2 regions of the Microbacterium sp. JZ70 genome follow, and region 2 is predicted to be linked to the other one. Evidence: predicted binding sites of a transcription regulator. Region 2 holds the regulator's gene; the other holds the start of a gene.

Region 1 (7,753 bases), 1.8 Mb from region 2:
CCTCGACGCGCCGGGGCTCGGCCGCAGCCGCACGTCGGTCGGCCGCTGCGAGGTCGTGTGCTTCAGCCCCGAGCGCGAGGGCTCCTTCGGCACGCAGACGGCGACCCGCGCTCGGACCGTCATCGAGGCATGGGCAGACCGCACCGCCGCGCTCTCGGCCCTGCCGGGCATCCGTCAGGTCTTCCCGTTCGAGAACCGGGGCGAGCAGATCGGCGTGACGCTGCACCATCCTCACGGCCAGATCTACGCGTACCCCTACATCACGCCGCGCACGAAGCTCCTGCTGCAGGCCATCGAGCGCGAGGGCGCCGATCTGTTCGAGAGGATCATCGCCTTCGAGCAGCAGGGCCCCCGCGTCGTGCTCGAGGCCGAGCACTGGATCGCGTACGTGCCGTTCGCCGCGCGATGGCCCGTCGAGGTGCACCTCGTGCCACGGCGCCATGCTCCCGACTTCGTCGCTCTCACGGACGCCGAGCGCGACGAGCTCGCCTCGGTGTACCTGCGTCTGCTGCAGGGCGTCGACCGTCTCTACGACACCCCCACGCCGTACATCGCGGCGTGGCATCAGGCGCCCGTGGACGTCGCGAGGGACACGGCGCGGCTGCACCTGCAGCTCACCTCGCCGCGTCGCGCGGCCGACAAGCTCAAGTACCTCGCCGGATCGGAGGCCGCCATGGGAGCGTGGATCGGGGATGTCCCGCCCGAGCAGACCGCAGAGCGACTGCGCGAGGCGGTGGGGGCATGACCGCGCAGCACGAGGCGATCGACCTGCTCCGCTCGCTCACCGGCGGAGAGCCGGTGGGCGTCTGGTCGGCGCCGGGGCGCGCCAACCTCATCGGGGAGCACACCGACTACAACGAGGGCTTCGTGCTCCCGTTCGCGATCGAGCACCGCACGTATGCCTCGGTCGGCATGCGAGGCGACCGCATTATCCGGGTCATCTCGACCCTCGACCGGGCCCCGTTCGAGCTGTCGATCGACGCGCTCGCGGCCACCTTCGACGGAGCAGCGGGTCACGCCGTGCACAGCGGATCGGTGCCCGAGTGGGCCGCCTATCCCCTCGGCGTCGCCTGGGCGGCCCTCGCGGCGACCGGGCGCAGCGCATCGGACGTCGGCGGCCTCGACATCGCCCTCGCATCGGACGTGCCGGTCGGCGCGGGACTGTCCTCGTCGGCGGCGATCGAGGGGGCGACGGCGTCGGCACTCAGCGATCTGTGGGAGCTCGGGCTCGACGGCCTCTCGATCGCGAAGATCGGGCGGACGGCGGAGAACGAGGCGGTCGGCGCGCCGACGGGCATCATGGACCAGGTGTCGTCGACGCTCGGCCGGCCCGACGCCGCGACGTTCCTCGACTGCCGGACCCTCGCGACGGAGTCCGTCGACCTCGGCTTCGCCCGGGAGGGGCTTGCCCTGCTGGTCATCGACACGCAGGTCACGCACGCGCACTCGACGGGCGGCTATCGCGAGCGCCGGGCCTCGTGCGAGAAGGGCGCGGCCGACATGGGCGTGCCCTCGCTGCGCGACCTGTCGGTCGACGACCTCGCGCGCGCCGCGGAGACGCTCGACGAGGTGACCTTCCGCCGGGTGCGGCACATCGTGACGGAGAACCAGCGTGTGCTGGACACCGTCGCCACGCTGCGCTCGGCCGGGCCGCGGGCCATCGGCGACCTCCTCGTCGCGTCGCACGCGTCGATGCGGGACGACTTCGAGATCTCGGTCCCCGAGCTCGACACCGCCGTCGAGGCCGCGCTCGCGGCGGGTGCGATCGGCGCGCGCATGACCGGCGGCGGCTTCGGCGGCGCGGCGATCGCGCTCGTGGACGCCGATCGGGTCGACGTCGTCGCCGAGGCGGCCCGTGCGGCCTTCGCGGAACGCGGCTTCCGGGCGCCGCACACCTTCACGGTGACGCCGTCGGAGGGCGCGCGTCGCGACGCATAGCCAGCGCAGAGGGAGAGGGGCAGATGCGATCGCATCTGCCCCTCTCCCTGTGCGCGCGGATGATCCGGGGGATCAGGAGGTGAGCTCGGGGGCCGTCAGCGTCTGGCTGCTGTCGCCCGAGCGCTGCACCTCGATCTTGCGCGGCTTCGCCTTCTCGCTGATAGGGATGAGCACGCTCATCACGCCGTTCTCGTAGGTCGCCGTGATGCGCTCGGTATCGATGCCCTGGCCGAGGTTCAGCTGACGCATGTACGCGCCCGTCGGCCGCTCGCGCGTGATCCACTTCACGCCCTCTTCGCTACGGCCCGTCCGCTGGGCGCGGATGGTCAGGAGCTGGCCGTCGACATCGATGTCGACGCTTCCGGGATCGATGCCGGGAAGGTCGGCGCTCAGCACGTAGTGGTCTCCATCGCGGTAGAGATCCATCGGCATGAGGCGGGGGCCCTGGCGGTCGAAGAGCTGCTCGGCCACCCGGTCGAACTCACGGAACGGATCGAAGAACATCGCCATCGTGATCGTCCTCCTCTGTTCGCTCGGCGCTGTTCGCAACATCACCTTGAGTCGCATCGACTCATGTTTCAAATTAGCACTCTCAGGGGGAGAGTGCTAAAAGTGCGCTGTGAGCTCCCTTCGAGCTCGCTCGGAGCGGCGCGGGGAAGCGGATGACACGAGCGCGCGGTTGAATGGTCGGGTGAGCCCGCACCCCGATTCCGCCCTGTGCCGCGACCTCGCCGCCGACCTCTCGGCCGCACGGTTCCGATCCGAGGCGCTGCGCGCGATGTGGGGAGTCGAGGCCGATGACGCGATCGGGCGCGGGCTCCGCGCCCCCGCCCTCCGGGCCATCCGCGAGCGCGACGACGCGCTCGCCGTCCTCGCGCGGCTGCTCATCTTCGGCGTCGGGCAGCCGCTCGCCGCGGTCGACGCCGCGCTCCCCCGGGTCGGCGCCAGCGGGCTCGTCGCACTCGGACTCGCCGCGGTCGACGCCGACGTGGTCGCGCCGCTCGCGGTCATCCGCCCCCAGTCCTTCCACGACGACCGCGGTCCGGGCGAGTGGCTGCTCGCGAGCGACCTCGACGAGATCGCCCTGGGCGGGGGCGCGCTCGCGGAGGATCACGTGCTCGGCGCGGGCGGAGCATCCCTCACGCTGGCCGGTCTGCAGCTTCCGACTCCCGTGCGGACGGTCCTCGACCTCGGCACGGGGTGCGGCATCCAGGCCCTGCGCGCCCGTCGCTTCGCCGACCGGGTCGTCGCGACGGACATCTCCCGGCGCGCCCTCCGCTTCGCGGAGCTGAACGCGGCGCTCGCGGGCGCGACGGGCATCGAGACGCGGGCCGGGTCGCTGTTCGACCCCGTCGCCGGCGAGGTGTTCGACCGCATCGTGTCGAATCCGCCGTTCGTCATCACGCCGCGGGTCACGGGCGTGCCCGAGTACGAGTACCGCGACGGAGGGCTCGTCGGCGACGCGCTCGTGCAGCAGGTCGTCGCGGGCGTCGGCCGCCACCTCGCTCCGGGCGGAACCGCGCAGTTCCTCGCGAACTGGGAGACGAAGGACGGCGTGCCCGGGCTCGACCGCATGCGCGCGTGGGTCGAGGCGTCCGACGTCGCTCTCGAGGCGTGGGTGATCGAGCGCGAGGAGCTCGACCCGATCGCCTACGCCGAGATGTGGATCCGCGACGGCGGCACGACCCCTGGCAGCCCCGAGCACGACCGACTCCTCGACGCCTGGCTCGACGACTTCTCGGAGCGAGGCGTCACGGCGATCGGCTTCGGCTACGTGCTGCTGAGGAGGGCGGATGGCGCGCCGCGGCTCGCGCGCTATGAGCGCCTCACGCAGGCGATCCCGTCTGAGGGCGCGCTCGGAACGCATCTCGCGGCGGTGCTCGCGGCACACGACCGCATCGCGCCCCTCGCCGACGCCCAGCTGCTCGCCCTGCACCTGCGGGCGGCGCCCGACGTCACCGAGTCCCGTCACCACCTCCCCGGCGCCGCGGACCCCAGCGTGATCGAGCTGCGTCAGGGCGGCGGCTTCGGGCGCTCCGTGCAGGCCGACCCGGCGCTCGCCGCGCTCGTCGGCGCGTGCGACGGGGAACTCGCCCTGGGGCAGATCGTCGCGGCGCTCGCGCAGCTGCTCGAGACGGACGAGGACGCGCTGCGTGCGGGGCTCCTGCCCGCCGTCCGCGAGCTCGTCCTCGACGGCTTCCTCGCCCCCGCCTGACCCCGCCCCCGGGCCGCGCCCCGGGGCCCGCCCCGGCCCCGGCCCCCGCCCCCGGGTCCGTGAGACTAGCGCCCGTCGTCGAGACCAGCGCACCGGGCGCAGGTCTCGACGACGAGCGCTAGTCTCGGGGGTCGCCCTGCGACCGCCCGGTACCCTGGAAGCCATGCTCAACATGGCCGCCGGTCTCGCGCGCCTCGGCGACCTCGCGGCGTCGCCCGTGGTCGCGACCCTCGCGCAGGCGTTCGCCGATGCGGGCCACGACCTCGCGGTCGTCGGCGGACCCGTGCGCGACGCCCTCCTCGGGCGGACGACGAACGACCTCGACTTCACGACCGACGCGCGCCCCGACGACATCCTGCGGATCGTCACGCCGGTGTCCTCCGCGCAGTGGGACATCGGCCGGGCGTTCGGCACGATCGGCGCGCGCGTGCAGGGCGAGCAGGTCGAGATCACGACCTACCGGGCCGACAGCTACGACGGCGAGACGCGCAAGCCGACCGTCGAGTTCGGCGACACCCTCGAGGCCGACCTCACGCGACGCGACTTCACCGTGAACGCGATGGCGCTGCGCGTCCCCGACGTGCGGCTCGTCGACCCGACCGGCGGCGTGGAGGACCTCGTCGCCGGCGTCCTGCGCACGCCGATCGATCCGCGGGTCAGCTTCGGAGACGACCCGCTGCGCATGCTGCGCGCCGCCCGCTTCTCCGCGCAGCTCGGCTTCGCGATCGAGGAGGGCACGCGCGCGGCGATCGCCGACCTGCGCGAGACGCTCGCGATCGTGAGCCCCGAGCGCGTCCAGGGCGAGCTGACCCGCCTCCTCCAGACCGACGACCCCGTGCGCGGGCTGCGCGTTCTCGTCGAGACGGGCCTCATCGACCAGTTCCTCCCCGAGATCCCCGCGCTGCGCCTCGAGGTCGACGAGCACCACCACCACAAGGACGTCTACGAGCACTCCCTCACGGTGCTCGCGCAGGCCATCGAGCACGAGCGCGCGCGCCATCCGGACGCCGAGCCCGATGTGAAGCTGCGCCTCGCCGCCCTCCTGCACGACATCGGCAAGCCGCGCACCCGCAAGCTCGAGCCCGGCGGAGCCGTCTCGTTCCACCACCACGACCTCGTCGGCGCGCGGATGGCGAAGAAGCGGCTGCAGGCGCTGCGCTACGACGGCGAGACGATCGGCTCGGTCTCGAAGCTCATCGAGCTGCATCTGCGCTTCTTCGGCTACGCCGAGGGCGCGTGGACGGATTCCGCCGTGCGCCGCTACGTGCGCGACGCGGGCGACGAGCTCGAGCGCCTGCACATCCTCACCCGCGCCGACGTCACGACGCGCAACCGCCGCAAGGCCGCGCGTCTCGCGCACGCGTACGACGACATCGAGGCGCGCATCGCGGCTCTCCGCGAGCAGGAGGAGCTCGACGCCATCCGCCCCGACCTCGACGGGAACGAGATCCAGCGGATCCTCGACGTGGGCCCGGGCCCGGTGGTCGGCCAGGCGTACCGGTTCCTGCTCGACCTGCGCCTGGACGAGGGCGCGCTGGGCCCCGAGGAGGCCGAGCGACGGCTGCGTGCGTGGTGGGCCGAGCAGGGCTGAACCGCGTCGGCACGCCTCACAGTCAGCTCCAAACTGGTGCAATAGGCTCGGGAAGACTTCCCCCAGGCCGCATGGCGCCGCCACGAACTGCACTGTGAGGCATCCGTGACCACTTCCGCGTCCGACCGACTGACCATCCTGCTCGGGTGCGACACGTTCTCGCCCGACATCAACGGGGCGGCCCGGTTCGCGGAGCGCCTCGCCGCGGGTCTCGTCCAGCGCGGACACGACGTGCACGTGAGCGCGCCGAACACGGCGTGGAAGCGCACGGCGCCGCGCACCGAGGTCATCGAGGGCCAGCCGATGACCCTGCACCGGCTGCCGTCGGTGCACCTGTGGTGGCACGAGTGGCTCCGATTCGTGTGGCCCTGGCGTTCGAAGCACTACGCGCGCCAGGTGCTCGACGCCGTGAAGCCCGACGTCGTGCACATCCAGTCGCACATCGTCATCGGCCGCGGCCTCGCCCGCGAGGCGCGCAAGCGCGGCATCCCCGTGATCGCCACGAACCACGTGATGCCCGAGAACATCGTCGACTCGACGAAGCTGCCGCCCGCCCTCAACCGCCTCCTCGTCAAGCTCGCGTGGGACGACGCCAAGCGCACGTTCGACCTCACCGCGGCGGTCACGACCCCGACGCGCAAGGCCGCCGACTTCCTCGAGGCGACGATCGACATCGCCGGCGTCATCCCCATCAGCTGCGGCATCGACAAGTCGCAGTACACGGCCGACCTCTCCCCCCGCACGGAGAACCGCGTCGTGTTCGTGGGGCGCATCACGACCGAGAAGCACGTGGACGTGCTCCTCCGCGCGATCGCGCGTCTCGATCCCGCCCTCGACGTCAAGCTCGACCTCGTCGGCGACGGCGACCAGCGCCCGCTGCTCGAGCGGCTCGCCGACGAGCTGGGGATCGCCGACCGCGTGACGTTCTTCGGCCACACGACCGACGAGGTGCTGCGCGACGCGCTCACGCGCGCCTCGGTGTTCGCGATCGCCTCGATCGCCGAGCTGCAGTCGATCGCCACCATGGAGGCCATGGCGTCCGGTCTGCCGGTCGTGGCGGCGAACGCCGTCGCACTCCCGCACCTCGTGCACGAGGGCGAGAACGGCTACCTCTTCGAGCCGGGCGACGTCGACGCGCTCGCGGCGCGGCTGACGGATGTGCTCACCGCGGCTCCCGAGGAGCGCGAGCGCATGCAGAAGGCATCCCTGCGGATGGTCGAGGCCCACGACATCACGCGCACGCTCGACACGTTCGAGGCGCTGTACCGGGGCGAAGCGCTCCCCGCCTGACGCCGTGCACATCGTCATCTTCGGCGACCAGCACGTCGAGACGCTGGGCGGGGCGCAGGTCTCGACGCGGCTGCAGCGCAGCTTCCTCGAGCGGGCGGGTCACGTCGTCACCGTCGTCGCGCCCCGGCGCTGGTCGCGCGACCCCGTGAACCGCGACGATCCCGCCTACCTCGACCTGCCGTCCGTGCCCGTCACGTGGGACCGCGAGTACTCGTTCACCTGGCCGGGCGCCTCGGCCGACGCGTTCATCGACCGCGCGCTGACCCGCCGGGTCGCAGAGGGCGCGCCGCTGCCCGACCTCGTGCACGTCCAGGCCGACTTCTGGAGCGCGTTCCTGGGGCATCGCCTCGCGCGGCGGCTCCGGGTTCCGGTCGTGCACACCATGCACAACCGGGTCGACGTCGGCATCGAGGCCACCGCGCCCTTCCCGGGTCTCGTCCTCCGGGCGCTCAACGCATGGCGACGACGCGCCCTCCCCGGCTCAGGACCGGGCGATGACGGATGGGCCTACCTGCGCGGCCTCGCGCGCGGTGCGTCGGCGGTGACGGCGCCCTCGCGCCACTTCGCGCGGCGGCTCGAGGAGCACGGGGTCTTCGCGCCCGTCGACGTCGTGTGGAACGGCATCGACGACGACGTCCGCGCGCGCGTGCTGCAGGCCGCCCCGATCCTCCGCGCCCCCGGGCGTCCGCGCTTCGTGTGGCTCGGGCGCATGTCGCCCG
Region 2 (7,753 bases):
ACGTGCAGCTGCGCGAGGTTGTGCTGCGTCAGACGCAGCAGGACGCTCTCGTCGACCGCGATGGCGGACTCGTTGTTGATGTCGATCATCGGATCCCCCGCTTCGGCTTGCGGTCGCGCGGACCGCCCGTGCGCGACGCACCGCGCCGCTCGGCGCGGTTCGCGAATTCGCGCGCCTCGTCCAGCTCTGCTCGGTGCGCGGCGCGCTTCTCGTCGTACTCGCTGTAGGCGTCGACGATGCGGCCCACGAGCGTGTGGCGCACGACGTCATCGCTCGAGAGCCGTGCGAAGTGGATGTCGTCGACGCCGTCGAGGATGCGCGTCACGAGCCGCAGCCCCGACGTCCCACCCGGCAGGTCGACCTGCGTGATGTCGCCCGTGACGACCATCCGGGTGCCGAACCCGAGGCGCGTGAGGAACATCTTCATCTGCTCGGGGGTCGTGTTCTGGGCCTCGTCGAGGACGACGAACGAGTCGTTGAGCGTGCGCCCGCGCATGTACGCGAGCGGCGCGACCTCGATCGTCCCGCTTGCCATGAGCTTCGGCACGAGCTCGGGGTCCATCATCTCGTTGAGCGCGTCGTACAGCGGCCGGAGGTACGGGTCGATCTTGTCGGTCAGCGTTCCGGGCAGGAAGCCGAGCCGCTCCCCCGCCTCGACCGCGGGGCGCGTGAGGATGATGCGGTTCACCTCGCGGCGCTGCAGGGCCTGCACGGCCTTCGCCATCGCGAGGTAGGTCTTCCCCGTGCCCGCAGGGCCGATGCCGAAGACGATCGTGTTCTCGTCGATCGCGTCGACGTACTTCTTCTGGCCGAGGGTCTTCGGGCGGATGACCTTGCCGCGGGTCGACAGGATCGCCTCGCCGAGCACCTCGCTCGGGCGCGGCCCGCCCTGCTCGAGGATGCGGTTCGACGTCGCGATGTCGGCGGGGCCGAGGTCGTGCCCCTCGCGCGTGAGCTGCAGCAGCTCGTCGACGAGGGCGCGCGCGGCGCGCACGGCGGAGGCCGACCCGCGCAGGGTGATCTCGTTGCCGCGCACGAGGACGTCGACGGCGGGGTGCTCGCGCTCGACCATGCGCAGGAGGCGGTCCTGCGGTCCGAGGAGCTGCACCATCGCGACGCCGTCGGCGTGGATGGTCTGGGTGACGACGTCGTCGTCCGGCTGGGCTGCGCCCATGGGGTCAGTGGCCAACGAGGCTCTTCTCCTGGAGTTCTCCGGCGAGCACGTGCGCGTGCACGTGGAACACGGTCTGGCCCGCGTCTGCGCCGGTGTTGAAGATCAGACGGAACTGCCCGCCGGCGTGGTCCTCGGCGACCGCCTTCGCGGTCTGGACCATCTCGGCGAGGAGCGAGGGGTCGCCTGCCGCGAGCTCGACGACGTCGCGGTACTCCTGCGTCTTCGGGATGACGAGGAGATGGACGGGCGCCTGCGGGCTGATGTCCTGCAGCACGAACACGCGCTCGGTCTCGGCGACGATGGTTCCCGGGATCTCGCCCTGCAGGATGCGCGTGAAGATCGACGGCTCGCTCATGCGGTCGAGTCTATCCACCGCGGTCACCAGCGCCCGAGCTTCGCGTTGAGGACGGCGAGGGCCGCCGGGCCCGCGGTCGAGGTCCTCAGGATGGTGTCGCCGAGGCGCACGCGCTCGGCGCCGGCGGCCGCGAGGCGCTCCAGCTCGTCGGGCGCGATGCCGCCCTCGGGGCCGACGACGAGCACGAGATCGCGGGCGTCGTCGACGTCGATCGAGGTCAGGGCGGCCTGCGCGGTCGGGTCGAGCACGAGCACGCGCGCCGATGCCGCGCGCTCTGCGACCTGCGCGGTCGTCGCGATCGGCGAGACCTCCGCGATCCACGCCCGGTGCGCCTGCTTCGCGGCCTCGCGGACGATCGAGGCCCAGCGGGCGCGGCCCTTCTCCGCCTTCGGCCCCTGCCAGCGCGAGACGCTGCGCGCCGCCTGCCACGGCACGACCTCGTCGATGCCGAGTTCGGTCGCCGCCTGCACCGCGAGCTCGTCGCGGTCGCCCTTCGCGAGCGCCTGCACGAGCACGAGCCGCGGGGACTGGGGCGGCAGATCCTGGCGCGAGGCGATCCGCACGACGACGCGCTGCGGCGAGACGCTCTCGCACGTGCCCGCGAGCCACGCGCCGCGGCCATCCGTGACCGTGACCTCCTCGCCGACGCGCACGCGGCGCACGGATGCGGCGTGGTGCGCCTCCGCACCCGTGAGCTCGAGCTCGCCGCCGGGCGAGACCGCCCCCGCGCGCTCGTCGTGGAAGTGCAGCGCCATGGGCCCTAGCCGCGGAACCGGTCGCGGAGCTTCGAGAACAGCCCCTGGTGGAACTCGGCCAGGCGCGGCGCGGGCGCCTTCGTGCGCCGCGCGAGCTCCTCGAGGAGCTGACGCGTGCGGTGATCGACCTTCGTCGGCGTGACGACCTGGACGCCCACGCGCAGGTCGCCGCGACGCGAGGTGCGCAGCCCGGTGATCCCGCGCTCCTTGATCGTCAGCACCTCGCCCGACTGGATACCAGGGCGCACCTCGACCTCGACCTCGCCGTCGAGCCCGGCGATGGTCGTCGTCGTGCCGAGGATGGCATCGGTCATCGACACCTCGAGGGTCGCGAGCAGGTCGTCGCCGTCGCGGCTGAACACCCGGTGCGGGGCGACCGTGACCTCGACGTACAGGTCGCCGTTCGGGCCGCCGGCGGGGCCCACCTCGCCCGAGCCCGGCAGCTGCAGACGCAGGCCCGTCTCGACGCCCGCGGGGATGTCGAGCGACACGGTGCGGCGCGAGCGCACGCGGCCCTGGCCGCCGCAGGTCGCGCACGGGTGCGGGATGACGGTGCCGTAGCCCTGGCACGCGCCGCAGGGCTGCGACGTCACCATGTTGCCGAGGAGGCTGCGCACCTGGCGCTGCACGTGGCCCGTGCCGCCGCAGATGTCGCACGTCGCGGGGCTCGTCCCCGGCTGGCAGCAGGACCCCTGGCAGGTCTCGCAGAGCACAGCCGTGTCGACCTCGATGTCGCGATGCGTGCCGAACACGACATCGCCGAGCTCGAGCGTCACGCGGACGAGCGCGTCCTGTCCGCGCTCTCGGCGCGAGCGCGGCCGACCGCCGCGACCGCCGCCCGAGGCGCCGAAGAACGTCTCGAAGATGTCGCCGAATCCGCCGAAGCCCGCGCCGCCGAACGGCGACTCGTCGCCGCCCATGTCGTAGCGGCGGCGCTGCTCGGGGTCGCTGAGCACGTCGTACGCGTGCGTGACCGACTTGAACTCCTCCGCGGCCTCGGGCGCGGGGTTCACATCCGGGTGCAGGCGACGCGCGAGCTTGCGGTACGCCTTCTTGATGTCCTCCTGCGACGCGTCCTTCGACACGCCGAGGGTCTCGTAGTGATCAGCCACATCAGCCTTCCTGCGGGCGTCGTGCGCCCGTGCTCCGATCCGTCGGGCGACGCGTCAGCGCCGGCCCTCGTCCTCGTCCAGCAGCCTCGTCAGGTAGCGGGCGACCGCCCGCGCCGCAGCGAGGTTGCGGGGGTAGTCCATGCGCGTGGGCCCCATGATGCCGATGCGCGCCGCGCCGACGGCCGAGTCGTACTCGCTCGCGACGATCGACGCCTCGGAGAGCCCGAAGGCCGCGTTCTCGCGGCCGATGCTCGCCGAGAGACCCTGCTCGTCGGCGACCATCTCGCTCATGAGCCGCAGCAGCGTCACCTGCTCCTCGATCGCCTCGAGGAGCGGATGGATGCTGCCGCGGAAGTCCTGCTCGCGCTTCGCGAGGGTCGCCGAGCCCGCCAGCACGAGGCGGTTCTGGCGGAACTCGTCGAGCTCCTCGGCTGCCGCCTGCGCGATCCTGTGCAGCGCGCGATCGACGGCGCTGACGGGAGCGGCAGCGAGCTCGGCGCCGCGCTGCAGCTGCTCGGCCGCGTCGGCCACGGAGCGGCCGGCGAGGAGGGGCACGAGGCGCGCGGCGACCCGCTCGATCGACTCCGCGTCGAGCTCGTCGGCAAGGCCCGTGATGCGCTGCGACACGCGACCGGTGTCGGTCACGATGATGACGAGCACGCGGCGGCCGTCGAGCGGCACGAGCTGCACGTGCGTCACGCTCGCCCGGGCGAAGGACGGGTACTGCACGAGCGCGACCTGTCCGGTGAGCTGCGTGAGGAGGCGGACGGTGCGCGCGAGGAGGTCGTCGAGGTCGGCCGGGTCGCCCAGGAACGACGCGATCGCCGACCGCTGGGCCGATGACAGCGGGCGCAGCTCGGCGAGGTGGTCGACGAAGACGCGGTAGCCCTTGTCCGTCGGAACGCGGCCCGACGACGTATGCGGCTGGGCGATGAGCTCCTCGTCCTCGAGGAGCGCCATGTCGTTGCGGATGGTCGCCGCCGAGACGCCGAAGGAGTGCCGCTCGACGATGGAGCGGCTGCCGACCGGCTCGTGCGTGTCGACGTAGTCCTGCACGATGGCCCGGAGCACCTGCAGTCCGCGGTCGCTGACCATGTGCGCGCTCCTCTCCTGGCACTCGATGTCTCGGAGTGCCAGTCTACCGACCCGAGGCCGGGAACGGCATGCGCGCCGGCCGCCTGCGCGGCTCGGCCGACCTCAGTCCGTGAGTACCCGCACTACGGCGTCCGCGAGAAGGCGGCCGCGGAGGGTGAGCACGATCCGCCCGCGGAGTGCCGCCCCCGGCTCGATGAGGCCGTCGGCGATGAGGCCGGCCACCGCACGCCGCGCGTCATCCGGCAGCGCGTCGATCGCGAGCCCCTCGCGGATGCGGCTGTGCAGCAGCACGCGCTCGAGCTGCTGCGCGGCCGCGTCGGGGCGCTCCCGACCGGCGGCCGGCGACTCCCCCGCGGCGAGCCGCTGCGCGTACGCGGCGGGATGCTTGACGTTCCACCAGCGCAGACCCGCGACGTGGCTGTGCGCACCCGGACCGAAGCCCCACCAGTCGGCGCCGCGCCAGTACGCGAGGTTGTGGCGCGAGCGACGGCCGTCGCCGCGCGCCCAGTTCGACACCTCGTACCACGCGAAGCCCGCGTCGGCGAGCATGCGGTCGGCGAGCTCGTACATGTCGGCCTGGAGGTCGTCGTCGGGCGCGGGCACCTCGCCGCGGCGGATCTGCCGCGCGAGCTTCGTCCCGTCCTCGATGATGAGCGCGTACGCCGAGACGTGGTCGGGTTCGAGCGCGAGCGCGGCCTCGAGCGACGCGCGCCAGTCGTCGATCGACTCGCCGGGGGCGCCGTAGATGAGGTCGACGCTCACGTCGAGCCCGACCGAGCGCCCTGCCTCGACCGCCGTCCGCACGTTCGACGGCGTGTGCGTGCGATCGAGCGCCGCGAGCACGTGCGGCACGGCCGACTGCATGCCCACCGACATGCGGGTGACCCCCGCCCGCGCGAGCTCCTCCGCGACCGCGGGGGTCACCGTGTCGGGGTTCGCCTCGACGGTGATCTCCGCGTCGTCCGCGATGCCGAACGCGCCGCGCACGCCCTCGAGCATGCGCGCGAGGTCGCCGGCGGGCAGCAGCGTCGGCGTGCCGCCGCCGAAGAACACCGTCTGCGCGGGACGCAGCGCGCCCGCCTCGGCGAGCACGTCGCGCGCGAGCGCGACCTCGCGCAGGAGGACGTCGGCGTACTCGTCCTGTCGGGCTCCGCGCAGCTCCTCGGAGGTGTACGTGTTGAAGTCGCAGTACCCGCAGCGCACCCGGCAGAACGGCACGTGCAGGTAGACGCCGAGATCCGTCGCCGGATCGATCGGCAGATCGCGCGGGAGGCGGCCGTCGGCGGGAGCGGGATCGCCGACGGGGAGGGCGCCGGCCATCAGGAGCCGGTGTGGAACAGCGGCGAGATCGCGCGGAGGTACCCCGCGAAGAGCGCCTTGCGACGACGGCGCACGAGCGTCTTGAACAGGCGGTTCCAGAACGTCATGGGGCGGTCGAACGCGCGCACCTCGAACCACACCTCGTCGTTCTCGCGCCACTCGATCATGAACGACTCCTCGCCGCTCACCACCGAGTCGCCGACGGTGCCGAGAGCGAAGCCCACCCGACGCGCCTCCTCGATCACGAAGATGACCCGCAGCTCGGCGTCCGCGCGCGAGCCGCCCACCTTGCCGTGCACGGTGACGGTCGTGCCCGCCCCGACGTACGGCGTTCCGTCCGCGTCGAACCGCTGGTCGGCATCCGATCGGCTCGGCGCGACGGCGTTGCCCGCCTCGTCGAAGCTGACGCCCGTGTAGGTCGGGCCGGGAGCGGGCCGGACGTCGCTCAGCGTGAGCCCCGCGCCCTTCAGCGCACCCCACGACAGGAGGGCGTCGACCGCGGTGCGGAAGCGCTCCTCGCCGCTGCCGATCCGCCAGGCGGACGCCGCGGGGATGCTGTGCTCCGGCGGGTACTGGAGCAGGTCAGGAGCCTGCGTCGCCCCGACGGCGGCATAGTCGACCGTCTCGTCTCGGAAGGTCTCCCGGCGCATGGTGTCCACCCTAACCTCAGCCCCTGGCTACTTCCCGGCCTTCGACTCGACGTCTCCGGAGAGCGCGGCGATGAAGGCCTCCTGGGGCACCTCGACCCGGCCGACCATCTTCATGCGCTTCTTGCCCTCCTTCTGCTTCTCGAGCAGCTTCCGCTTGCGCGAGATGTCGCCGCCGTAGCACTTCGCGAGGACGTCCTTGCGCATCGCGCGGATGTTCTCGCGCGCGATCACGCGCGCGCCGATGGCGGCCTGGATGGGCACCTCGAACTGCTGGCGCGGGATGAGCTTGCGCAGGCGCTCGGTCATCGTCGTGCCGTAGGAGTAGGCCTTCTCGCGGTGGACGATCGCGCTGAACGCGTCCACGCGCTCGCCCTGGAGCAGGATGTCGACCTTCACGAGGTCGGCCTCCTGCTGGCCCTCGGGCTCGTAGTCGAAGCTCGCGTAGCCCTGCGTGCGGCTCTTGAGCTGGTCGAAGAAGTCGAACACGATCTCGCCGAGCGGCATCGTGTACTTCAGCTCGACGCGCTCCTCGGAGAGGTAGTCCATGCCGAGCATCGTGCCGCGGCGCTGCTGGCACAGCTCCATCACGGTGCCGACGTACTCCTTGGGCGCGAGGATCGAGGCCTTGACGATCGGCTCGGACACCGCCCCGATCTTGCCGTCGGGGTACTCGCTGGGGTTCGTGACGACGATCTTCTCGCCGGTCTCGGTCGTGACCTCGTAGACGACGCTGGGCGCCGTCGTGATGAGGTCGAGACCGAACTCGCGCGAGAGCCGCTCGGTGACGATCTCGAGGTGCAGGAGCCCCAGGAAGCCGCATCGGAAGCCGAAGCCCAGGGCGACGGATGTCTCGGGCTCGTACGCGAGGGAGGCATCCGAGAGCTTGAGCTTGTCGAGCGCCTCGCGGAGGTCGGGGTAGTCGCTCGCGTCGATCGGGTAGAGCCCCGAGAACACCATCGGCTTCGGGTCGGTGTAGCCGGGGAGCGGCTCGGTCGCGGGCGTGCGCTGGTTGGTGACCGTGTCGCCGACCTTCGACTGGCGGACGTCCTTCACGCCGGTGATGAGGTACCCGACCTCGCCGACCGAGAGGCCCTTCGAGGGCGTCGGCTCGGGGCTGGAGACGCCGATCTCGAGGAGCTCGTGCGTCGCGCGCGTCGACATCATCTGGATGCGCTCGCGCGGAGAGAGGCGCCCGTCGACCATCCGCACGTAGGTGACGACGCCGCGGTAGGCGTCGTAGACCGAGTCGAAGATCATCGCGCGGGCGGGTGCGTCGGCGTCGCCCCGGGGTG

Evidence for each region. The regulator HrcA, encoded in region 2, represses chaperone genes, less so after heat shock. The targets are predictions, from matches to a motif close to TTNGCACTCGNNNNNNNCGAGTGCNAA.
Region 1: a site for HrcA is predicted at 2,522-2,548, ahead of M1D46_RS02550 (Hsp20/alpha crystallin family protein). Genes of this name have one in related genera too.

Annotation. Positions count from the first base shown of each region.
Region 1 is NZ_CP096405.1:565,297-573,049, forward strand. It holds gene galT (galactose-1-phosphate uridylyltransferase) at 1-745, shown strand, start outside; gene galK (galactokinase) at 742-1,938, shown strand; gene M1D46_RS02550 (Hsp20/alpha crystallin family protein) at 2,011-2,448, opposite strand; gene M1D46_RS02555 (DUF7059 domain-containing protein) at 2,630-4,153, shown strand; gene M1D46_RS02560 (CCA tRNA nucleotidyltransferase) at 4,317-5,744, shown strand; gene M1D46_RS02565 (glycosyltransferase) at 5,850-7,034, shown strand; gene M1D46_RS02570 (glycosyltransferase) at 7,039-7,753, shown strand, end outside.
Region 2 is NZ_CP096405.1:2,405,763-2,413,515, forward strand. It holds gene ybeY (rRNA maturation RNase YbeY) at 1-89, opposite strand, end outside; gene M1D46_RS11075 (PhoH family protein) at 86-1,174, opposite strand; gene M1D46_RS11080 (HIT domain-containing protein) at 1,179-1,529, opposite strand; gene M1D46_RS11085 (16S rRNA (uracil(1498)-N(3))-methyltransferase) at 1,553-2,284, opposite strand; gene dnaJ (molecular chaperone DnaJ) at 2,290-3,396, opposite strand; gene hrcA (heat-inducible transcriptional repressor HrcA) at 3,451-4,491, opposite strand; gene hemW (radical SAM family heme chaperone HemW) at 4,594-5,811, opposite strand; gene M1D46_RS11105 (DUF1990 family protein) at 5,811-6,461, opposite strand; gene lepA (translation elongation factor 4) at 6,489-7,753, opposite strand, start outside.